One region of the Pseudomonas huanghezhanensis genome, then DNA from elsewhere that is predicted to be linked to it. Evidence: predicted binding sites of a transcription regulator. Region 1 holds the regulator's gene; each other region holds the start of a gene.
The links. The regulator FliA, encoded in region 1, starts transcription of late flagellar genes. The targets are predictions, from matches to a motif close to CTAAAGTTTNNNNNNNNNNNGCCGNTAA.
Positions count from the first base shown of each region.

Region 2: a site for FliA is predicted at 2,629-2,656, ahead of OYW20_RS06350 (methyl-accepting chemotaxis protein). Genes of this name have one in related genera too.
Region 3: a site for FliA is predicted at 3,430-3,457, ahead of OYW20_RS19965 (methyl-accepting chemotaxis protein). Genes of this name have one in related genera too.

Region 1 is NZ_CP113949.1:1,983,672-1,991,725, forward strand. It holds gene flhA (flagellar biosynthesis protein FlhA) at 50-2,179, shown strand; gene flhF (flagellar biosynthesis protein FlhF) at 2,191-3,543, shown strand; gene fleN (flagellar synthesis regulator FleN) at 3,662-4,495, shown strand; gene fliA (RNA polymerase sigma factor FliA) at 4,492-5,232, shown strand; gene OYW20_RS08875 (chemotaxis response regulator CheY) at 5,498-5,872, shown strand; gene OYW20_RS08880 (protein phosphatase CheZ) at 5,892-6,680, shown strand; gene OYW20_RS08885 (chemotaxis protein CheA) at 6,802-8,054, shown strand, end outside.
Region 2 is NZ_CP113949.1:1,424,200-1,432,253, forward strand. It holds gene OYW20_RS06335 (NADH:flavin oxidoreductase/NADH oxidase) at 1-91, shown strand, start outside; gene ydcS (putative ABC transporter substrate-binding protein YdcS) at 145-1,296, opposite strand; gene OYW20_RS06345 (tellurite resistance TerB family protein) at 1,674-2,402, shown strand; gene OYW20_RS06350 (methyl-accepting chemotaxis protein) at 2,825-4,447, shown strand; gene OYW20_RS06355 (chemotaxis protein CheW) at 4,457-4,993, shown strand; gene OYW20_RS06360 (CheR family methyltransferase) at 4,990-6,285, shown strand; gene OYW20_RS06365 (chemotaxis protein CheW) at 6,282-6,965, shown strand; gene OYW20_RS06370 (hybrid sensor histidine kinase/response regulator) at 6,962-8,054, shown strand, end outside.
Region 3 is NZ_CP113949.1:4,412,874-4,420,927, forward strand. It holds gene lon (endopeptidase La) at 1-186, shown strand, start outside; gene OYW20_RS19955 (protease inhibitor I42 family protein) at 579-971, shown strand; gene OYW20_RS19960 (GNAT family N-acetyltransferase) at 991-1,407, shown strand; gene OYW20_RS19965 (methyl-accepting chemotaxis protein) at 1,586-3,382, opposite strand; gene OYW20_RS19970 (NYN domain-containing protein) at 3,549-4,358, opposite strand; gene katG (catalase/peroxidase HPI) at 4,523-6,793, opposite strand; gene OYW20_RS19980 (acyltransferase family protein) at 7,040-8,054, opposite strand, start outside.

The DNA.
Region 1 (8,054 bases):
GTCGCCTCAAGGCGTCAAAAGTTTGGTTTAGCGCGCAGGTACAAAATCGGTGGATCGCTCTCAATTACTCAGCAGTGCCCGCAGCAACCTGTCCGGTCTAGGCCGTGGGCAGTTGGGTGTGCCATTGCTGCTGTTGGTCATGCTGGCAATGATGATGTTGCCCATGCCGCCGTTCCTGCTGGACGTGTTCTTCACGTTCAACATCGCCCTGTCCATCGTCGTCCTGCTGGTCTGCGTGTACGCACTGCGGCCCCTGGACTTCTCGGTATTCCCGACCATCCTGCTGGTCGCCACGCTGCTGCGCCTGGCACTCAACGTCGCGTCTACACGTGTCGTCATGCTCCACGGTCAAGACGGCCACGCCGCTGCCGGTAAGGTGATCCAGGCCTTCGGTGAGGTGGTGATTGGCGGTAACTACGTGGTGGGTATCGTGGTGTTTGCGATCCTGATGATCATCAACTTCGTGGTAGTGACCAAAGGTGCCGGCCGTATCTCCGAGGTGAGCGCGCGTTTCACCCTCGATGCGATGCCTGGCAAACAGATGGCGATCGACGCCGACCTCAACGCGGGTCTGATCGATCAGCCACAGGCCAAGGCCCGTCGTCTGGAAGTCGCCCAGGAAGCCGAGTTCTACGGTTCCATGGACGGTGCCAGCAAGTTCGTGCGCGGTGACGCCATCGCCGGTTTGCTGATTTTGTTCATTAACCTCATCGGCGGTGTGCTCGTCGGTATCTTCCAGCACAACATGACCTTCGCCGACGCCGGCAAGGTTTACGCACTGCTGACCATCGGTGACGGTTTGGTGGCGCAACTGCCATCACTGTTGCTGTCCACCGCCGCTGCGATCATGGTGACCCGTGCTTCCGGTTCGGAAGAAATGGGCAAGCTGATCAATCGCCAGATGTTCAGCACGCCCAAGGCGCTGGCTGTTTCGGCGGGCATCATGATCGTCATGGGTCTGGTGCCGGGCATGCCGCACTTCTCGTTCATCAGCCTTGGGCTGGTGGCGGCCGGTGCCGCGTATCTGCTGTGGAAGAAACAGGATCAGGTCAAAGTCATGGCCCTGCAGGAGGTCAAGCGTCAACAGGACCTGCTGCCATCGCCAACCCGTTCTCAGGAATCCAAAGAGCTGGGCTGGGACGACGTCACACCCATCGACATGATCGGCCTGGAAGTGGGCTATCGCCTGATCCCGCTGGTGGACCGCAATCAGGGTGGTCAGCTGCTGGCGCGGATCAAGGGTGTGCGCAAGAAGCTCTCCCAGGAGTTGGGCTTCCTGATGCCCACCGTTCACATCCGCGACAACCTGGATCTGGCGCCCAGCGCCTACCGCTTGACACTGATGGGCGTGACCCTGGCCGAAGCCGAGATTTACCCGGACCGCGAACTGGCGATCAACCCCGGTCAGGTGTTCGGCAGCCTCAACGGTATCAACGCCAAAGACCCGGCGTTTGGCCTGGAAGCGGTCTGGATCGAAATCAGCCAGCGTGCCCAGGCGCAATCGCTCGGCTACACCGTGGTCGATGCCAGCACTGTGGTGGCGACCCACTTGAACCAGATTCTCTACAAGCACTCTCATGAGCTGATCGGCCACGAAGAAGTGCAGCAATTGATGCAGTTGCTGGCCAAGGGCTCGCCCAAGCTGGCTGAGGAACTGGTCCCCGGTATTCTTTCGTTGTCTGCGCTGCTCAAAGTGTTGCAGGCGTTGCTCGCCGAACAAGTGCCGGTGCGCGACATTCGCAGCATCGCGGAAGCCATCGCCAACAACGCTGCGCGGAGTCAAGATACCGCCGCGTTGGTGGCCGCAGTGCGGGTCGGATTGTCCCGCGCAATCGTCCAAAGCATTGTGGGCATTGAGCCGGAGCTGCCTGTTATCACGCTTGAGCCAAGGTTGGAACAGATATTGCTCAATAGTCTTCAGAAGGCAGGTCAGGGTCAGGAAGAAGGCGTTCTGCTCGAACCGAGCATGGCTGAAAAGCTGCAACGCTCGTTGATCGAAGCAGCACAGCGTCAGGAGATGCAAGGGCAACCCGTGATCTTGCTGGTTGCAGGTCCGGTTCGCGCCATGTTGTCCCGCTTTGGACGCCTGGCAGTACCGAACATGCATGTGTTGGCGTATCAGGAAATTCCTGACAACAAGCAAGTCACCATCGTAGCGACTGTCGGGCCGAACGGCTGAGGTAGTGAGTCATGCAAGTTAAGCGTTTTTTCGCCGCCGATATGCGACAAGCCATGAAACTGGTTCGTGATGAATTGGGCGCCGAGGCGGCCATCATCGGTAACCGGCGGATTGCAGGTGGCGTGGAACTGACTGCCGCGCTGGATTACAAGCTGTCGGCCCTGGCGCCGCGCGTGCCGAACATCGAACTTGAAGACGAACTGCGTAAGACACAGTCGCGCATCGTGTCGGCTCAAGCTGAGCTGGGCGGCGGTGGCGAAGTGGACGCTTCGGTTAATCGCCAACTGTTCGCCGGCTTGCCGCTGAGCGCTGACGACAAACACATCGAGCCTACGCTGGACGAGCCGTTCCGCCCTTCGGTACACGCGGCCATCGCCGCTGAGCGTGCAGAGCGCGCTGCCGTGAGCGAGCCTGCGGTCGGTCAGCGCGCCTATGAATCGATGCGTTCTGAATTGAATGGCCTGCGCGAGTTGCTGGAAGTACAGCTGGGCTCACTGGCATGGAATCAGCTGCAAGGCAGTCGCCCGTCGCAGGCCAATCTGTGGCGTCGCCTGCAACGCGTCGGTCTGTCCGGCCCGTTGTCTCGCGACCTGCTGGCGATGGTGCCCAACACCGACGATCAGCAGCACGCCTGGCGCATGCTTCTGGCGCATCTGGCCCGTATGATCGCGACCCCCGAGATAGAGCCTCTGGAAGAGGGCGGTGTGATTGCCATGGTCGGTCCTGCCGGCATGGGCAAGACCACCACGCTGGCCAAGCTCGCGGCCCGCTACGTACTCAAATACGGCTCGCAGAACATCGCGCTGGTGAGCATGGACAGTTTTCGTATCGGCGCCCAGGAGCAACTCAAGACTCTGGGACGCATCTTGAATGTTCCGGTAACCCACGTCGATCCGGGCCAGTCACTGGCTCAGGCGCTGGAGCCGCTGCTGCGCAAACGCGTGGTGCTGATCGACACCGCAGGCCTGCAAGCCAGCGATCCAGCACTGCGCATGCAGCTCGAAAGCCTTGCAGGGCGTGGCATCAAGTCGCGCAATTATCTGGTACTCGCCACCACCAGCCAGAAGCAGGTGCTGACGGCGGCGTATCACAGTTACAAGCGTTGCGGCCTGTCCGGGTGCATCCTGACCAAGCTCGACGAAACCGCCAGCCTCGGAGAGGTGTTGAGCCTGGCGATCAGTCACGAGTTGCCTGTGGCCTATCTCACCGATGGTCCACGGATACCGGATGATCTGCATTTGCCGCGCCGGCACCAGTTGGTGAGTCGAGCGGTCAGCGTGCAGATGCAGGAGGAGCCGAGCGAGGAAGCAATGGCTGATATGTTTGCGGATCTTTATCACAACCCAGGCAAGCGTGTGGGTTAGGTGAAGAATATGACACTGGAATACACCCACCTAGATGGTCTGCCAGGCATTGTTCAAACAACGAACGTGCAGCCCGACATGTGGCTTAGGTCTAAGCAAGACAAGGTAAACAATTAACATGGGCAGCATGCATCCCGTACAGGTTATCGCAGTGACCGGTGGTAAAGGCGGCGTAGGCAAGACGAACGTGTCGGTGAACCTCTCACTGGCACTGGCCGAGCTTGGTCGCCGCGTCATGTTGATGGACGCCGATCTGGGTCTGGCCAACGTTGACGTTCTACTGGGTCTTACCCCTAAACGCACCCTGGCCGATGTCATCGAAGGCCGGTGCGAGCTGCGTGACGTCCTGCTGCAAGGCCCGGGCGGCATCCGCATCGTACCGGCGGCGTCGGGCACGCAGAGCATGGTTCACCTGACGCCTGCGCAACACGCCGGCTTGATTCAGGCTTTCAGCGACATCGGCGACAACCTCGACGTGCTGGTGATCGACACCGCTGCCGGGATTGGCGAGTCGGTGGTCAGCTTCGTACGCGCAGCCCAGGAAGTATTGCTGGTAGTGTGTGACGAGCCGACTTCGATCACCGATGCCTACGCGCTGATCAAATTGCTCAACCGCGACCACGGCATGAACCGTTTCCGCGTGCTGGCCAACATGGCGCAAAGCCCGCAGGAAGGCCGCAACCTGTTCGCCAAGCTGACCAAGGTCACGGACCGCTTCCTCGACGTTGCTTTGCAGTACGTCGGCGCCGTGCCTTACGACGAGTGCGTACGCAAGGCTGTGCAGAAGCAGCGTGCGGTGTATGAGGCGTTCCCGCGCTCCAAATGCTCACTGGCGTTCAAAGCCATTGCGCAGAAGGTGGACACCTGGCCGTTGCCGGCCAATCCGCGCGGGCATCTGGAATTTTTCGTCGAACGTCTGGTGCATCAAACCAGCGCGGGGCCTGTGTCATGACAGCAAGTGGGTATCGCATGTACAGCAAATCATCCCGTGATTCCCAATACGAGCTGATCGAGCGCTACGCGCCTCTGGTCAAGCGGATCGCCTACCACTTGCTGGCGCGTCTGCCAGCCAGCGTGCAGGTCGAAGATCTGATCCAGGCCGGCATGATCGGTCTGCTCGAAGTCTCGACCAAGTACGACTCCACCAAAGGCGCGAGTTTTGAGACCTACGCCGGGATTCGTATCCGCGGCGCGATGCTCGACGAAGTGCGCAAAGGTGACTGGGCGCCGCGTTCGGTGCATCGCAATACGCGCATGGTCAGTGACGCGATTCGGGCAATTGAAGCAAAAACAGGTCGTGATGCTAAAGATCACGAGGTTGCGGCCGAACTCCAATTGAGTCTCGATGATTATTACGGGATTTTGAACGATACCTTGGGCAGCCGATTGTTCAGTTTCGACGACCTCCTGCAGGACGGCGAACATGAAGGGCTGCACGAGGACGGCGCAAGCCAGTCGCTCGAGCCGTCGCGTGATCTGGAAGACGAGCGTTTCCAGAGCGCGTTGGCCGATGCCATTGCCAACCTGCCAGAGCGTGAACGGCTGGTGTTGGCGCTGTACTACGACGAAGAGCTGAACCTCAAGGAAATCGGTGAGGTCCTGGGGGTCAGCGAATCGCGTGTCAGTCAGTTACATAGCCAGTGCGCAGCTCGTTTGCGAGGGCGTTTGGGAGAGTGGCGAGCGCGTTGACAGGCAACGCGGCGGACCTTTTTGGGTCCGTGTTGCCTGTAAAGCCGGCTGTGCAGAGCGTTCGTGGGAAACAAGAGAGACAAGGCTGGAGCCGGTCAGCACAGGCGCATATCGCGTGCGTCGCGCCGTACTTCACGTCTGTTGATTTGCCAAGCCCGTCGTCGTTTCGTACAGCCCGGTCAAGGAACTGTGCCGGTTTTGATTGAACGCGCGTCCAGGTGCTGGACGCGTTAAAGACTGCTTGGAGGTCGAATTGGACAAGAACATGAAAATCCTCATCGTTGATGACTTCTCAACGATGCGGCGGATCATAAAAAACCTGTTGCGTGACCTTGGGTTCACCAACACGGCCGAAGCGGATGACGGCATGACCGCATTGCCCATGCTGCAAAGCGGCTCCTTTGACTTTCTGGTCACTGACTGGAACATGCCTGGCATGTCCGGTATCGACTTGTTGCGTCAGGTGCGTGCCGATGAGCGTCTGCGCAGTCTGCCGGTATTGATGGTCACCGCTGAAGCCAAGCGTGAGCAGATCATCGAAGCTGCTCAGGCAGGCGTTAACGGATATGTGGTCAAGCCTTTCACGGCGCAAGTTCTGAAAGAAAAAATCGAGAAGATATTCGAGCGCGTCAATAGCTGATGTTCGCTGCGAGGGCGCTATGGATTCCAAAGATTCGTCAATGGGTGACTTTGAGTCGACCCTGAAGAAACACGCACAGGAGCTGGTCGAGAGCCTTGAAAAAGGCAAATTCGGCGAAGCCGTGCAACTTATCCATGAGCTTAACCAGACCCGCGACCGAGGCCTGTATCAGGAAGTCGGCAAGCTGACGCGCGAGCTGCACAGTGCAATCGTCAATTTCCAGATTGACCCGCACATGCCGCAAGCCGAGGAAGTCTCGCAGATCACTGATGCCACCGAACGTCTTGGTTACGTGGTCAGGCTGACTGAGAACGCTGCCAACCGCACGATGGATCTGGTCGAGCAAAGCACCCCGCTGATGCACGGACTCACGGCTGACGCAAAAGCATTGAGCGTCGACTGGGGGCGCTTCATGCGTCGCGAGATCAGTGCCGATGAATTTCGTGATCTGGCGCGACGTGTCGATGTTTTCCTGACGCGCAGCGAGACGGAGACCCATGAAGTCGCCGGCCACCTCAACGACATTTTGCTGGCCCAGGATTACCAGGATCTCACTGGTCAGGTGATCAAGCGCGTCACCCAGTTGGTGACCGAAGTGGAGAGCAATCTGCTCAAGCTGGTGCTCATGGCCAGTCAGGTCGATCGCTTTGCCGGCATCGAACATGACCAGGAAGTGTTCCGTCAGGAAAAAGAACAAGAAAAACTTCATTCCAAGGGTGAAGGTCCGCAGATTCATGCCGATAAACGTGAAGACGTCGTATCCGGTCAGGATGATGTAGACGATCTGCTATCCAGCCTGGGTTTCTAGGTTCTCAGTAAGAAGAGGTTATGAGCCTGCTGCGTGTTGTTTGACCGCATCAGGCTCTGCCACTGGCGACTCAGCGCAAGACCTGGATCGGTTGACGGTTAATTTTAGGAGCACCCCCCCAATGAGCTTCGGCGCCGATGAAGAAATCCTTCAGGATTTTCTGGTAGAGGCCGGCGAGATTCTCGAGCTGTTGTCAGAGCAGTTGGTCGAGCTGGAAAGCCGACCGGACGATGCGGACCTGCTCAATGCAATTTTTCGCGGTTTCCACACTGTAAAAGGGGGCGCTGGCTTCCTCCAACTCAATGAGCTGGTTGAATGCTGCCACATCGCCGAAAACGTCTTCGACATCTTGCGCAAAGGCGAGCGTCGAGTGGACGCCGAACTCATGGACGTGGTCCTTGAAGCGCTTGACGCCGTCAACAGTATGTTCGGTGAAGTGCGTGAGCGCACTCAAGTCACCCCGGCAACGCCAGAGCTGCTGGCAGCGCTGGCACGTCTGGCAGAGCCTGCTTCTGCCGATGAAGTCGCGGCCGCTCCGGTTGAGGTCGAACCAGTGGCTGAAGCGCCATCCGATGACATCACTGACGACGAATTCGAACAACTGCTGGACTCGCTGAATGCGGTCAAGGCCCAGGCGGCCGGTGCCCCGACACTCAGTGCAGCGCCGGTAACGCCGGTGGTGGCGGCTTCTGCCCCTGCTGCCGGTTCAAGCGATGACATCACGGACGCCGAGTTCGAGTCGCTGCTTGATCAACTGCATGGCAAAGGTCAGTTCGCGGTGGATGCTGTTGCAACCCCGGCGCCTGCTGCACCGGTGGTCAGCAAGTCTTCCGATGAAATCACCGACGATGAATTCGAATCGCTGCTCGATCAACTGCATGGCAAAGGTACGTTTTCAGCTGACGCGGGCGCCAATACCCCGCCAGCCGCTGCAACGCCTGCCGCACTTGCCAAGCCCGCTGCTCCGGCTGCGTCGTCAAGTGGCAAGCCGTCGGACGAAATCAGCGATAACGAATTCGAAGACCTGCTGGACCAATTGCACGGCAAAGGCAAGTTCGAGCCAGCGGTAGCGACAGCTGCCGCCACCGCTGCGCCTGTCAAGAAACCTGAGCCGGCGAAAGCCGAGCCTGCCAAGGCCGAACCGGCCAAAGCGGCGGCTGCCGCCCCAGTTGCCAAGCCTGCCCCCGCGCCGGTCAAAGCAGCCGCGCCGGCTTCCGAGAAGCCTGGTCCGTCTGAAGCAGAAACCACCGTGCGCGTTGACACCGCACGGCTGGACGAAATCATGAACATGGTCGGCGAACTGGTGCTGGTGCGTAACCGCCTGGTGCGCCTGGGTGCCAACAGCGCTGATGAAGCTATGTCCAAAGCTGTGTC
Region 2 (8,054 bases), 560 kb from region 1:
GTTTGGCGCAAAGAAAGCAGTCTGGCCCGCACAGTACCAGCGCGCGACTCACCGTGATCAGCCGATCCACGAGTCCGACCTGCGCGACTGATCCTGTCGCACCTGTAGGCGCCGCGGTGTTGCTTTCCCGGCGCCTTTTGGCGCTCAACGCCCGCCCATTATCGTGATGTAGTCCTCAGCCCATCGGCTGTAGGGCACATACCTGCCGCCTTCGGCTTGTGGGGTTTTCCAGAAGGCGATCTTCTCGAACAGGTCGGTACCGTTTGTGGTGCAGCCCTGTGCACCCAGCAAATCGCTGGCATTGCAGGCTTGCGGTACGACGGGCAACGACCCAAACCAGGCCGCTATGTCGCCCTGAACCTTGGGTTGCAGCGACCAGTCCATCCATTTGTAGGCGCAGTTGGGGTGTTTTGCATCGGCGTGCAGCATGGTGGTGTCTGCCCAGCCGGTGGTGCCTTCTTGAGGGATGGTCGATGCAATGGGCTGTTTGTCCGCTCGCAGCCCATTGACCATGTAACCCCAGGAACCGGAGGCCGCGACGCCTTCGTTTTTCACGTCACTCATCTGCACCGTCGGGTCGTGCCAGTACCGGTGAATCAGCGGCTGCTGTTTTCGCAACAGCTCAAGCACCGCCGAGTACTGGGTTTCGGTCAACTGATAAGGGTCTTCGATTTCCAGATCCGGTTGTTCTGTCTTCAGGTACAGCGCGGCATCGGCGATGTAGATAGGCCCGTCATAGGCCTGTACGCGGCCCTTGTTCGGTTTGCCGTCCGGCAGGTCCTGAGCCTCGAACACCACGCTCCAGCTCACGGGCGGAGTCTTGAATATGTCGGTGTTGTACAGCAGCACGTTCGGCCCCCACTGATAGGGCGTGCCGTAGATTTTCTTATCGACCACATACCATTGGCCGCCCACCAGACGCGGATCTAGGTTTTTCCAGTTAGGGATCAGCGACGGGTCGATAGGCTGCACTCGCTTGCCGGCGATCAATCGACGCGATGCATCGCCTGATGCGGTCACAAGGTCATAACCGCCTGTGGTCATCAAACTGACCATTTCATCCGACGTTGCGGCGGTCTTGACGTTGATCTTGCAGCCGGTCTCTTCCTCGAAACCGCTGACCCAGTCATAAGCCTTGTCGTTGTCGCCACGTTCGATGTAACCCGGCCACGCCACGATATCGAGCTGGCCCTCGCCCTCGCCAACAGCCTTGACCGCTTCGGCTGCCTGCAACGTGCCACTGGCAAACAACGCGGTGATTACTGCGCTCAAAAGAGCGGTTTTGTGCACTGACATCGTGGGTGTTCTCTTCATTCAAGTGTTTTGGCAGGAATTCAGTGGATCAAAGGTTTTTCGCTCAAGGCCCCAACGGTCATCGTTCTTTAGGCCCGTGACGCGGCAGTGTGGGTTCAGTTGACATCTTCGCGCCAGCGCTCCAGGTGCAATTTCACTCGCAAGCAGCGCTGCGGTCGCATCAGAGACTAGCGGTGGGCCAAGTGCACGACAAATGCTTAATGCTGGCCGCCGTGCCTGATCAAATCGATCCACAGCGCTTGATTCGATCGGCCAGCGGTATCCGTAACATCTGGAAGCACTCCCGGGAACAGCGTGATTACAGTTCGTTTTAATCTGCCAGCCGTTGAATTTTCCGACGACAACTCAGGAGAACTCCTATGAACACCCGTGGTTTGCTCGATCAGTTGCTTAAATCCGGCCAAGAGATGCTGCAGAGCAAAACCGGCGGCGCTGCTCGCGCTCCCGGCAAAAGTGGTAGCCAGGGCGGGCTGAGTGATTTGCTGGGCAAAGTGGGCGGCGGCAATCTGGGCAGCTTGTTGTCCGGTGCAGGCGGCGGCGCGGCAGCTGCAGGCGCGATGGGTCTGCTGCTGGGCAATAAAGGTGCCCGCAAAATGGGCGGCAAAGTGTTGACCTACGGCGGGCTGGCCGCGCTGGGTGTGATTGCCTACAAGGCTTATGGCAATTGGCAGGCTAATCAGGGCAACGCGCCACAAACCGAGCCCCAGACCATCGACCGCGTGCCACCCGCGCAGGTTGAGCAGCACAGTGAAGCGATCCTTCGCGCACTGGTGGCCGCTGCCAAAGCTGATGGGCATGTCGATGATCGTGAGCGCGAGTTGATCGAAGGCGAATTCACCCGCCTGACCGGCGATCAAGAGTTGCAGCACTGGCTGCACGCCGAGCTGAACAAACCGCTCGACCCGTCCGACGTGGCCCGCGCTGCAAAGACCCCGGAAATTGCTGCAGAAATGTACATCGCCAGCGTGATGATGGTGGACGAAGAGCACTTCATGGAGCGCGCGTATCTGGATGAGCTGGCCAAGCAGCTCAAGCTGGACCCGGCGCTCAAGACAGAGCTGGAGACCCAGGTTCGTCAGGCGCAGTGATCCCTGCTGAGTGACGGGTTGACTGCCCGACACCATTCCCGTCGGAACGAGGCGTGCGCCCGAAGGTCGTGATTCGGTTTCAGCCTGTGCTGAACGCGTCGGCAACTTCGCGCGCAAACCCCGCTCCAACGGGTCTCTTGGCCGCCGTCCCGAAATTTGCGCCCGCCGGCGTTCTCTTCCGCCAACACCTTCACCTGCAATCCAAAGCAATCCCCAGCAAGTCTCCATCAAGCAGCTCGCCTTGATGCCGACAACGTGTAAGAAGCGTCCGATATTTACGTCGGGAATTAAGCGAGCCAACTCGGAAAGAGTCCAGTAACGGCGTAGTCCGCTGGGCTATACTCCGGCTCGTTTTGGATCGTCCATCGGTCCGCTTCTTGAACCCGGCGTGGCCGCTGGCGTTGAACTCTTGAGGGCTGACTGTGAAGAACTGGACGTTGCGTAAACGGATTTTGGCGAGCTTTGCCGTGATTATCGCGATCATGCTGTTGATGGTAGTGGTGTCATACACACGGCTATTGTCGATTCAGTCAAATTCAGAGGCCGTCAGCAATGAGGCCCTGCCAGGGGTTTATTACAGCACCCTGACTCGCAGTGCCTGGGTCGAGAGCTACCTGCGTACGCTGGAACTGCTGGGCGAGGGCGAAGGTCGACCTTTGACCCAGGAAGAAAAAGAGCAATACAAAGAGTTCGAGGTGCGCCTTGAAACCCAGCTCAATAACTATCGGGAAACCATTTTCGATGCGGCCGATCAGGCAGGTTTCGATAGCTTCCAGCGGATGCGTCAAGTCTTCAACAAGGCCTTGAACGACACGCTCCACGCCTATGAAACCAACGATTTCACCACTGCCCGGCAGATTTTCAAAGGGCGAGTGACCCCGACGTGGGTCGACGGTCGCCGCCAGCTCAACGACATCATTTTGCAAAACAAGAAAATGGCTGACGACGCCTCGTCCGCCATTTCATCCTCGGTCACGAGCGCCAAGATCAGCATGGGTATTTCGCTATTGATCGCCGTACTGGCGGCGGGCGCCTGCGGTCTGTTGCTGATGCGCACGATTCTGGCGCCGATGAACCGCATCGTGCGAATACTTGAAACCATGCGCACCGGCGATTTGAGCGGCCGACTGAACCTGGACCGCAATGACGAGTTCGGCGCCGTGCAGACCGGCTTCAACGACATGGTGACCGAGCTGGCCGCGCTGGTGTCCCAGGCGCAACGCTCTTCGGTTCAGGTGACGACCTCTGTCACTGAAATCGCTGCCACCTCCAAACAGCAACAGGCCACTGCCACGGAAACCGCCGCGACCACCACTGAAATTGGCGCGACCTCGCGTGAAATCGCCGCCACCTCGCGTGATCTGGTGCGCACCATGACCGAAGTCACCTCAGCCGCCGACCAGGCGTCGACCCTCGCAGGCTCCGGCCAGCAAGGCCTGGCCCGCATGGAAGAAACCATGCACTCGGTCATGGGCGCTGCCGACCTTGTGAACTCAAAGCTGGCGATCCTCAACGAGAAGGCCGGCAACATCAACCAAGTGGTCGTGACCATCGTCAAGGTCGCCGACCAGACCAACCTGCTGTCGCTCAACGCGGCCATCGAAGCCGAGAAAGCCGGTGAGTATGGCCGTGGTTTTGCCGTGGTCGCGACCGAGGTCCGGCGCCTGGCCGATCAGACCGCAGTGGCCACTTACGACATCGAACAAATGGTGCGTGAAATTCAGTCGGCCGTGTCTGCCGGCGTGATGGGCATGGACAAATTCTCTGAAGAAGTGCGCCGTGGCATGTTCGAAGTGACTCAGGTTGGCGAGCAGCTTTCGCAGATCATTCATCAGGTTCAGGCGCTCGCGCCCCGCGTACTGATGGTCAACGAAGGCATGCAGGCCCAGGCCACTGGCGCCGAGCAAATCAATCAGGCGCTGGTGCAACTGGGCGATGCCAGCAGTCAGACCGTGGAGTCCTTGCGTCAGGCCAGTTTCGCCATCGACGAGCTGAGTCAGGTGGCTGTCGGTCTGCGCGGCGGCGTGTCGCGCTTCAAGGTCTGAGCCAGGTCGATGATCGAGCACTCAGCCAGACGCGGGTCGCCCGTGTTGCCCAAGCACAAGCTGTTTCTGCTGTTTCGCATCGGCACCGAACGCTATGCGCTGGAAGCCGTTGAAGTGGCTGAAGTGCTGCCGCGTCTGACGCTCAAAGCCATCGCCCATGCGCCGCACTGGGTGGCCGGTGTGTTTGCCCATCGCGGCAGGGTTGTCCCGGTGATCGACCTGAGTGCACTGACGTTCGGGCAACCGGCGCAGTCGCGCACCAGCACGCGGCTGGTGCTGGTCCATTACCGGGCCGAGGCCGACGCGCCTGCGCAACTGCTGGGCCTGGTGCTGGAGCAGGCGACCGACACGCTGCGTTGCGCGCCTGCCGACTTCAAGGAATACGGTGTCGACAACCGCCAGGCGCCGTATCTGGGGCCGGTACGCGAGGACGCTTCCGGGCTGGTGCAATGGATCCGCGTTCAGGATTTGCTCGGCCCTTCGGTGCGCGAACTGCTCTTCCCCGCGCAGCCATTGACCGTTGACGCGTTCGAGGCGATGCCATGAGTGAAGACGCGCGTTTCTTTGCGTTTCTCAAAGACCGCATTGGCCTGGACGTCGCGTCAGTGGGCGAGGCGATTATCGAGCGTGCCGTGCGTCAACGCTGCAACGCATCCCATGCCCAGGACAGTGATGCCTACTGGCAGTTGCTCAATGGCTCGGCGGACGAACAACAAGCGCTGATCGAAGCCGTTATCGTCCCCGAGACCTGGTTTTTTCGTTACCCCGAATCCTTCGCCACCCTGGGCAGACTGGCCTTGGCGCGTCTGGCCGAGCTGAGTGGCGTAAGGCCGTTGCGCATTCTCAGCTTGCCTTGCTCCACCGGCGAAGAGCCTTATTCGATTGCCATGGCACTGTTCGATGCCGGTATTGCGCCCGCGCAGTTCAAGGTCGATGCGATGGACATCAGTCCGTTGTCGATCCAGCGCGCGCGGCGTGGCGTGTACGGAAAAAACTCGTTTCGTGGCGATCAGTTCGGGTTTCGTGAGCGTTATTTTCAACCGGTCGAGGACGGCTATTTGCTGGATGAGCGCGTGCGTGAGCGGGTGGATTTCCAGTCTGGCAATCTGCTCGACCCGCACATGCCGCTGGCACAGTCAGCCTACGACTTTGTGTTCTGTCGCAACCTGCTGATCTATTTCGATGTGCCCACCCAGCAGCTCGGATTCGAAGCGCTCAAGCGCATGACCCGGGACGAAGGCGTGCTGTTCATCGGGCCGGCCGAAGGCAGTCTGCTCGGGCGCATGGGCATGAGTTCCATCGGCATCGCGCAGTCGTTCGCCTTCCGCCGACGTGACGACACGCCAGCCGAATTGCCGGCGGCGCCGTTCATCTGGCCCAATGCCGAACCCTCCAAAGCCCCGATTAAACCGATTGTTGCAGCACCTGCGCGCAGCCCGGTGCGTCCGGCAGCCAGGCCTTTCGCGAGTCCAACGCCGGTCGCTGCCTCGCCTTTGGCCAATGCGCAGGGCAGCGACGCCGACGCGTTGCTGCAAAGCATGGCGAGCCTGGCCAATGAGGGCAAAACCGCCGATGCCAAGGCGGCGTGCGAACGCTACCTCAAGGTGTATGGGCCGGTGGCGGCAGTTTTTTACTGGCTGGGCCTGCTCAGCGAAGTCGCGGGCGACGCAGCCCTGGCCCAAGGTTTTTATCGCAAGGCGCTGTACTTGCAACCCCAGCACCCTGAATCACTGGCACAACTGGCGGCTTTACTCGCAAGCCAGGGAGACCTCGCAGGTGCCAGGCGCTTGCAGGAACGCGCCGCGCGCGGCGTGAATAAAGAAGGACGCAGTCGATGAGCGCCTCACACAGCCAACTGGTCACCGACGAGGCGCAGACCATTGATGATTGCTGGAACCGGATCGGTATCCACGGCGATCGTTCTTGCCCTTTGCTCGTGGAGCACATCCACTGCCGCAATTGCGCGGTGTACTCGGCGGCCGCAACGCGGTTGCTGGACCGCTATGCGCTGGAGGTGCAGGACCGCGACGCAGTGCATTCAACCCTCTTGGCCGGCGAGATCAAGACCCGTTCCGTGGTGGTGTTTCGGCTGGGAGACGAGTGGCTGGGGTTGCCGACGCGTTGCCTGATAGAAGTGGCCAACGTTCAGACCATCCACTCGTTGCCACACCAGCGCTCGCGGGCGTTGCTGGGCGTCGCCAACGTACGTGGCGCGCTGGTGGCCTGTATCTCTCTGGTCGAATTGTTGGGCCTCGACACGTCGAGCACTGCGCCGACGTCAGCGCGAATCATGCCGCGGATGCTGATCGTCGCCGCTGATGGCGGCCCCGTGGTGGTGCCGGTGGATGAGGTCGATGGTATTCACGCCATGGAAGAACAATTGCTGGAGGCCGCTTCTGTCCCTGGTCAGCATGCAACCGCCAGGTTCACCCAAGGCGTTTTGCAGTGGAAAAGTCGCAGCCTGCGTCTGCTGGATGAACATCAGGTGTTGTCTGCCGTGAACCGGAGCCTCACATGACCCCCGACTGGATGCGTGACGCTTCGTTGTTCGAACTCTTCACCCTCGAAGCCGAGGCGCAGACCCAAGTGCTCAGCGCCGGGCTGCTGGCGCTCGAACGCAATCCTACCCAGGCCGATCAGCTTGAGGCCTGCATGCGCGCAGCCCACTCGCTCAAAGGAGCTGCGCGTATTGTCGGGGTAGATGCTGGCGTGAGTGTTTCCCATGTCATGGAGGATTGCCTGGTCAGCGCCCAGGAGGGCCGCCTGTCCCTGAAGCCGGAGCATATTGATGCCCTGTTGATGGGCACTGATTTGTTGATGCGCATCGCCACGCCGGGTGCGAGCGATGTCGGCCCCTCGGACGTCAACGGTTACGTAGCGCTGATGAACGATTTGCTCACCCCGTTGGTGACTGCGACGCCACTGGGTGAGCCGCTTTCCGCTGATGAGATGCTGCTGGCCAATGCGCAGTTACTGCTGGGCGCTGTCTCACCGGCGCCCGCCAGGCCACCCGAATACTACGCGCCGCTGCCCGTCGAGCCTCTTCCCGCGTTTCTGATGTCTGAGCTGGAGCCCGAATCCGCGCCGCTGCCAGACACCGAAGCGGACCCGGAACCGGCCGTTAAAAACAACCTGGCCCGTGGCGAACAGCGCCCGGTTCAGGGTAGCGAGCGGGTGCTGCGGGTTACGGCTGAACGCTTGAACAGCCTGCTTGATCTGTCCAGTAAGTCGCTGGTCGAAACCCAACGCTTGAAGCCCTATCTGAGCGCCATGCAGCGCGTCAAACGCTCGCAGAGCGGGGCGAGCCGTGCGCTCGACAGCCTGGAAGCACTGCTCGATGCCAATGTTGACCCGGATGCGCAAAAGGCGCTGGAAGAAGCGCGGCGTCTGCTCAGTGAAGCTCAGCATTTATTGATTCAACAAACGGCTGACCTCGACGAGTTTGGCTGGCAGGCCGGGCAGCGCGCGCAACTGCTTTACGACACGGCCCTCGCGTGCCGGATGCGGCCGTTTGCCGATGTGCTGGTGGGGCAGGCCAGGATGGTGCGCGACCTGGGCCGCTCACTGGGTAAACAGGTGCGTCTTGAGATCGACGGCGAGAAAACCC
Region 3 (8,054 bases), 2.4 Mb from region 1:
GGGCATGTACTGCCGATTGGTGGGGTGCGTGAAAAAGTCATCGCGGCGCGGCGCCAGAAGATCTTCGAACTGATCCTGCCTGAGCCGAACCGCGGCAACTTCGAGGAACTGCCGGACTACCTGAAAGAAGGCATCACCGTGCATTTCGCCAAGAAGTTCGCGGATGTGGCAAAGGTGTTGTTCTGACATTGGCAAAAAGGGGCTAAGCCCGCCCCGCTTCTTCCCGGAGGCGGGTGCAACCCTGGCTTGCCCCGCCGCTGCCGAAGCCGCACTCACGCACGCACGCACGCACGCCAGGCTTGTCCCGTTTCTGCCAAAGGCGCATGCACACCTGGCTGATCCCGCTTCTGCCGAAGGCGTAGGAGCGTGGCTTGTCCCGCGATCTGTTGCGCAGCGACAGCAACTGGCCGAACGCGGTGGACCTGACCCCCCGCGTGCTCAGATTCTACGACCGGTTCCCGGCCTATCGCGAAGCCTCTCTCCCACGCCCTCCGGGCAGAATCAAAAACCGCTCAGCAGCAAAATCTTGAATCATCTTCGGTTATGCTCGGCCTACGTTGCCCAAGACCGGAGCCTCCATGACCCCTGCCCGCCTGCTTGTCCCGCTAACCTTCGCGCTGTTGGCCGCTTGCGCCCAGCAACCCAGACAAATCGTTTCCCTGGATGACCAAAGCGACTGCCCGATCAAACTCAAGACCGGCCAGACGCTGATGCTCATGCTCCCCAGCAACCCCACCACCGGCCACCGCTGGCTTATGCAAAACCCTGCGCCCTCGATCCTGCGCAGTCTCGGCCCTGAGGTGTACAACAACCCGGAAGACATCGGCATGGTAGGCACATCGGGGCAATCGGTCTGGCGCTACAAGGCGGCAAACGCAGGCAACGGGCACTTGATGATGGTCTACCAGCAACCGTGGGCGCCGGAAGTCCCGCCTGAGCGCACTTTCGATTGCGCGATTACGGTGAACTGAGGTGTTCACCCTAGACGTCATGACGCTGGCCGATTACGACGCGGTTATCGATCTGATGAAGCGCACTCCCGGCGTCACGTTCAGGGACGCAGACTCACGGGAATCCACCGCCCGCTACCTGCAACGTAATCCGGGCTTGAGCTTTGTCGCCAAAGCTCAAGGCGAACTCGTCGGGTGCGTGATGTGTGGACACGACGGTCGCCGTGGCTATTTACAGCACCTGATCGTGGCACCTGAGCACCGACGTCAGGGCCTGGGCGCTTCATTGGTAGAGCGCTGCCTGTCAGGGCTGGAACAAGAAGGCATCGTCAAATGCCACCTCGACGTGATCAAGACCAACAGCGCAGCCGCTCAATACTGGAGCGGCCAAGGCTGGAGCTTGAGGACAGATATCGACCGGTATTCGTTGATCCGGTCAGGCGATCACAACGCTTGAAGCAACCACGAAACCTGTAGGAGCGCGCTTGCCCGCGAAGCCATTGTTCCAGCCGCCGGAGATGCCTCTGACATCCTGGCCTTTTCTCGGGCAAGCGCGCACCTATAAGGTCTGCGCAAACTCTGCAGGGGCTGACAAGCAACGCGAGTCTGCGATGCAATCTCTCTGACACCGCGCCTCATTCCGCCAGCAACACCGCCGCATCGAATCCCAGGCGCAAGTTGCCCCAATGCCGTCCATCGAAGAAAAACGGCACGTCGATCTCGGTCATTATTTCGCCGGTGTCGCGCAGGTAGGTCTGCAACAGGAAGCGCTGTTTATTCCCCGCCGCACGCAGGCCTATAGGGTCGGAGAACATGCGTTTGTTCCGGCAAACAGGCAGGTCGACTTCACGATTGCCGGTAGGTTTTTGTGAAACCCAACTGTTGTTGACCGGGCAGTAACCCTTGGCGTCGACGATGAACGTAACCTTGCCGCCGCGTGTGCCCTTGGTGAGCTTGTCGCACTCCTCCTGACACACTTGGGCGAAGCGCTCGGTGTAACTGGTCATGAATTGCTTCGGATCGGTGTTCGGAATCGGTTTGTAGGTCTGATCGAACAGATTGACGCCCTGCCCCAGCAGCTCAGCCAGGCGCGATTGCAAAACGTCGCGGCAATGGCTGGCACGCGTGATTGCAGCGTCCAGCTGCCCGTGACCGAGAACGAATTTGCCCAGCAGCGCTTGCACCTTTTCTGCCACGCCGGACAGGTCGCGGGTGGCGGTCGCCGAATGCTGCATGCGCTGATCAATGGACTGACTGTCGGCATGGATCTGCGTGACGCGTTCGTTGATGCCTGTGTTGCTGTCGGCAAATTGCTGGATGTGCCCAGCGATGTCGGCGAGCTTGCCGTTGGTGGACTCAAAGTCAACGATCATGCTCTCGAAATGGCCGGAAGCGCGTTCGACCACTTTCTGGGTTTCACGCGCACTGTGGCTGATCTGCGTGGTCTGCTCGTGGGTGGAGCCAACTTCCAGCAGCATCGCATCGATGTTTTGCGAGATGTCCTCCGTGGCACGGCTGACGTTTTGCGCCAACGTGCGCACTTCATCGGCAACCACGGCGAAACCACGGCCGCTTTCGCCCGCACGCGCCGCTTCAATGGCCGCGTTGAGCGCCAGCAAGTTGGTTTGGGAGGATATCTGCTGGATCAGCCCGACGATGGATTTGATGCTTGAAGAGCGTTGATTCAGCGCTGACACCAGCGTGCCGAACTCATTGAGACTGCGGGAGATTTCCCCGATGTTGCCCGTCACCTCAAGCAGCTCGGAATAGGACGCACGCGCCATGCTCAGGTTCTGCGCGGTGGTACTGGAAATGCCTTGCGTCTGCTGCGACACCTCCTCGATGCGGCCCACGGCGGTGTTGCTCTGCTCCATCACTTCTTTGGCAAAACGTGCCTGGTGCGTAGCGCTGTCACTGGAATCACTGATGTTCTTCAGCGAACGCGCCGACTCCACGGCGATGTGCACCGTCAACGCCTGAACGTTGCTGATGATCTCGCGCTGCTTGGCCAGAAAGCGGTTGCAGGTACTGGCCAACACACGAATCTCGTCGTGGGTCAGTAACGGCAGATCCTTCGACAGATCGCCCTCACCGTTGGCGATGCCCTCAAGTGCTTTGGTCATGTAGGTCACGGGCCGCACGATCAGGTGTCGGAAGTACCAGACCATGAAACTGACCATGCACAGCGTGAACAGGGTGCTGATGAGAATGGCACGGCTGAGCAGGTCGAGCTTGCCCTGGATCTGGACCAGCAAACCCGCGTCCAGCTGCATGCTGCGCAGGAGCAGCACGATGTCTGCACGGATGCTCAGCGCAACCCAGTACAGCAGGCCACTCACCACCACCAACAGAAAAAGGCTCGACAGCTTTTTGGTCAGTGAGTCGAAGAATTGCCTTTCAATAGACTCATAGAAGGCCTTTAACGTCTGCATGCCGTGACTCCCTGGGGCAAGGTGGAAAGTGGTGCTCTAGGTGATGTGAATCGGCTGCTGTCACGAAAGCTTTAACGACGAATGGTACTTACTCGCAAAGCGCTTGCCTTGCGAACCCATTTGTTGCCCCAGATCATCTGGTAACCGGTCAACGAACGCACGGACGTCAGCGCGCTACCCGGTGTTTTACATAGATAACCCCTGCGCCTGAGGCCGCCGCCGTTCGGGTCTGAAGCTCGAATGCGCTGTTCTGCGCCCTGATCAAGTCACTCAACTTTTTATGACCGTGGGTGCGTGGATCGAACTCCGGGCGCAACTTGGTGATGTTGGTGCCCAGTGCCCCTAACTGCGCCCAGCCTTCATCGTCGGCGATGTCATCCAGCACTTTGGCAATGAACGCTACCGGCACTTTGGGCTTTTTCTGTTCAGCCGGCGCTGCAACGGTTTTCGCAGCCTCGTTGGTGGACGACTGCGATTCTGTGGCTGCAGGCACTTCGTGCCCCTCGGACGGCGCAATTGCATCTTCGCGCAGCAGTTCGGTGTAGATGAACTTGTCGCAGGCGGATACGAACGGTCTGGGGGTTTTCTCTTCGCCAAAGCCATACACCGTCAGCCCTTCTTCACGCAGGCGGGAGGCGAGCCGGGTGAAGTCACTGTCGCTGGACACCAGGCAGAACCCGTCGAAGCGCCGGGTGTAGAGCAAGTCCATGGCGTCGATGATGAGCGAGCTGTCGGTCGCGTTTTTGCCTTTGGTGTAGGCGAATTGCTGAATGGGCTGGATCGAGTGTTCGAGAAGGACTTTTTTCCAGCCGCCCAGTTGAGGGCCGGTCCAGTCACCGTAGATGCGCTTTACGTTGGCGACGCCATATTTGGCGATTTCTTCGAAGAGACCCTCGACGATGGCGGCGGGCGCATTGTCGGCGTCAATCAATACAGCGAGGTGTTTTTGCGAGTGGTTGGCAGCTGAAGTGGCCATGGTTCGTCCTTGTAGGAAGTTGGCCAAACATACCGCTAAACCGTGTTGGAAACATGCTCATAAATCGGGGTAGTTGAAGGTATCAATCACGTGCCTGACCAAAAAAAAGCGCCTGCAGAAGGACAACTCCTGCAGGCGCCTGAACGCTACATCTTCACTTCACATCACTTCACATCGAAACGGTCCAGGTGCATTACCTTGGTCCAGGCTGCCACGAAGTCTTTGACGAACTTCTCATGCGCATCGGCGCTGCCATAGACTTCGGCCAACGCGCGAAGCTGGGCGTGTGAGCCAAAGACCAGATCGACCCGCGTGCCGGTCCATTTAACAGCGCCGGTTTTACGGTCGCGGCCCTGGAACTCATCCTTGGCGGGCGACGTGGCGTTCCACTCAGTGCTCATGTCGAGCAGGTTGAGGAAGAAGTCATTGGTCAGTGCGCCGGGACGTTGCGTGAATACCCCGTGTTTGCTCTGCCCGACGTTGGTTTCAAGGACACGCAGACCGCCCACCAACACCGTCATTTCCGGTGCGGTCAATGTCAGCAGTTGCGCCTTGTCGACCAGCAACGCCTCGGCCGAAACGGTGTACTTGCCCTTCTGGTAGTTACGGAAGCCATCGGCGATCGGCTCAAGGAAGCCGAACGACTCGACATCGGTCTGCTCCTGGGAAGCATCCATACGGCCTGGCGTGAAAGGTACGTTCACGCTCTGACCGGCGTTCTTCGCTGCAAGCTCTACGCCGGCATTGCCCGCCAGCACGATCAAATCCGCCAGCGAGATTTTCTTGCCGCTCGATTGCGCGCCGTTGAACTCGTTCTGGATGCCTTCAAGGGCACTCAGTACATGCGCCAGTTGCTCAGGCTGGTTCGACGCCCAGTCCTTCTGCGGGGCGAGACGAATACGGCTACCGTTGGCGCCGCCGCGCTTGTCGGAGCCACGGAAGGTGGAGGCAGATGCCCAGGCCGTCGAGACCAGCTGCGGCACGGACAGGCCCGAAGCGAGAATCTTGCTCTTGAGCGAGGCAACGTCGGCCTCATCGACCAGCGCGTGATCAACCTCAGGAATCGGGTCTTGCCAAAGCAGTTCTTCAGCCGGCATTTCCGGACCGAGGTAACGTGCCAATGGACCCATGTCTCGGTGGGTCAGCTTGAACCATGCGCGGCCAAACGCGTCGGCCAGCTGATCCGGGTTATCGCGGAAGTTACGGGAAATCGGCTCGTAGATCGGATCGAAGCGCAACGCCAGGTCCGAGGTCAACATGGTCGGTGCGTGTCGTTTGTTCGGGTCGTGAGCGTCCGGAACAGTACCGGCACCGCCGCCGTTTTTCGGGATCCACTGATGCGCGCCGGCAGGGCTCTTGGTCAGTTCCCACTCAAAGCGGAAGAGGTTTCCCAGATACTCGTTGCTCCACTGGGTAGGCGTCGAGGTCCAGGTCACTTCCAGGCCGCTGGTGATGGTGTCAGCGCCCTTGCCGGTGCCGAAGCTGTTTTTCCAGCCAAAACCTTGTTGCTCCAGATCAGCCGCTTCAGGCTCCGCGCCCACGTTGTCTGCCGGGCCTGCACCGTGGGTTTTACCGAAGGCGTGGCCGCCGGCGATCAACGCTACGGTCTCTTCATCGTTCATGGCCATGCGGCCGAATGTTTCACGAATATCTATGGCCGATGCGACCGGGTCTGGCCGACCTTCAGGGCCTTCCGGGTTCACATAGATCAGGCCCATCTGCACTGCGGCAAGCGGGTTCTCGAGATTGCGCTCAGGGTTGTGATTACGGCTTTCTTCGTTGCCGTGATTTTCAGGCTCGGCGACCAGCGTGCCGTCGCCAGGCTGTTGCATTTCCTTCTGCGCGCCGTAGCGATCTTCGCCGCCCAGCCACGTGGTTTCAGAACCCCAGTACACTTCTTCCTCTGGCTCCCACACGTCAGGACGACCACCCGAGTAGCCGAATGTCTTGAAGCCCATGGACTCCAGCGCAACGTTGCCGGTGAGGATGATCAGGTCAGCCCAGGAAATCTTGCGGCCGTATTTTTGCTTGATCGGCCAGATCAGACGGCGCGCCTTGTCGAGGCTGACGTTATCGGGCCAGCTGTTGAGCGGCGCAAAACGCTGCTGCCCTGCCCCGGCGCCACCACGGCCATCACCGGTACGATACGTACCGGCACTGTGCCAGGCCATACGAATGAACAGTGGGCCATAGTGACCGAAGTCGGCCGGCCACCAGTCCTGCGAATCGGTCATCAGCGCGCGCAAGTCTTGCTTGACGGCGTTGAGGTCCAGGCTCTTGAATTCTTTGGCGTAGTCGAATTGCTCGCCCATCGGATCGGACAAGTCAGATTGCTGGTGAAGGATTTTCAGATTAAGTTGTTTCGGCCACCAATCGCGATTGGTCGTACCGCCACCTGCGGCGTGATTAAAAGGGCATTTCGATTCGGTTGACATACTTTTATTTTCCTTAGCAGGTTTGAAACTTGAATCGGCCAGCGTGGCCTGAACCCGATCTAGACTAGCGGCCTGGGGCCAGAGCGCCAATAGAACTAAAACAACGGGTCGATAGCCAGAGTCTTTTACCACTTCACCTCATTTGGATGGGTGGAATATTGAGGCAAAAAAAGACCGATTCGTGACCTCTCGGAGAACAAATCAGCCTCTCTTTTTGTAACTTCTTAACTGTATAACCCCCTTCAACTACTGAAAAATACGGGCATCGAGCGTACCCACGATCAGGCTGGCACCGTGTGCGTTGAGATGATTGAAGTCTTGATAAAAGGAGCTGACATCCCCGATCAAGCAGGTCTGGCCCTTGCAGAACAGATCGTCCAGCTTCACCAGTTTGATGCGACCCCTTTCGTCATGACGCTCGAACAGCTCGCGTGAGTAGCGCTGTAACGCACCATGTTTGGCCAGCGGCACGGACACGTCGTTCACCAACTGCAATTTCTGCGACTCAGGGTCATCGGCCAGACGTGCAAGGCGGTAATACAGATTCTTGGGATTGATGGTTTGTTGCGGCACTTGCGCCACCACATAGAGCTGAGTGCCGATGCTTCGGTAGGCCTCGATCGTGCGGTCCAGCGCTTGGGTGAACACCCGGCGCGAGGCCTCTCGCGATTTGATGCGACTTTGCTCAGACACTAAAAAATATTTGCTCAGTTCGCTCTGCCCATAATCTCCATCGGTGTAGAGCGTCCAGCGCGCCACCAGCACCACGCGCTGGATGCCGTGGGACTTTACGTACTCAAACTCCCGATCCGCCAGCTGCGTACATACCCCTGGGTCATAGTTGCCGTTTGCCACGTCCAGACCCAGCAACGGAGGGCACCCCCCCAGCCCGATATGCACGATGGTTTCTGCGCGCCCCCTCGCTGCTGCATCGAACGCCGGCAGAAGTGCTTCTGAATGGCTGTCGCCGAACACTGCAAGATCGGGTGTGCCGTGCGGATTTGCCATGCCAAACAGGCAAAACCCTATACCGCGGCCCTTACCATCTGCATTGTGCTCACAGCGACTGCGCACCTCGGTTTCAGCAAATTCGCTGTCCAGCGCGCGGTCGATGTTAAAACGCTGATTGAAGCCGTTACTCAGATAGCCCGCCATCCCGAACGCCATGAATAGCACCGAGCCCAAGGCACCCAGGGTAAAAATCCGCTTGCGGCTAAAGGTGGTTTTTTGCCGGAAGGCCTGCTCGACATAGCGCCAGCTC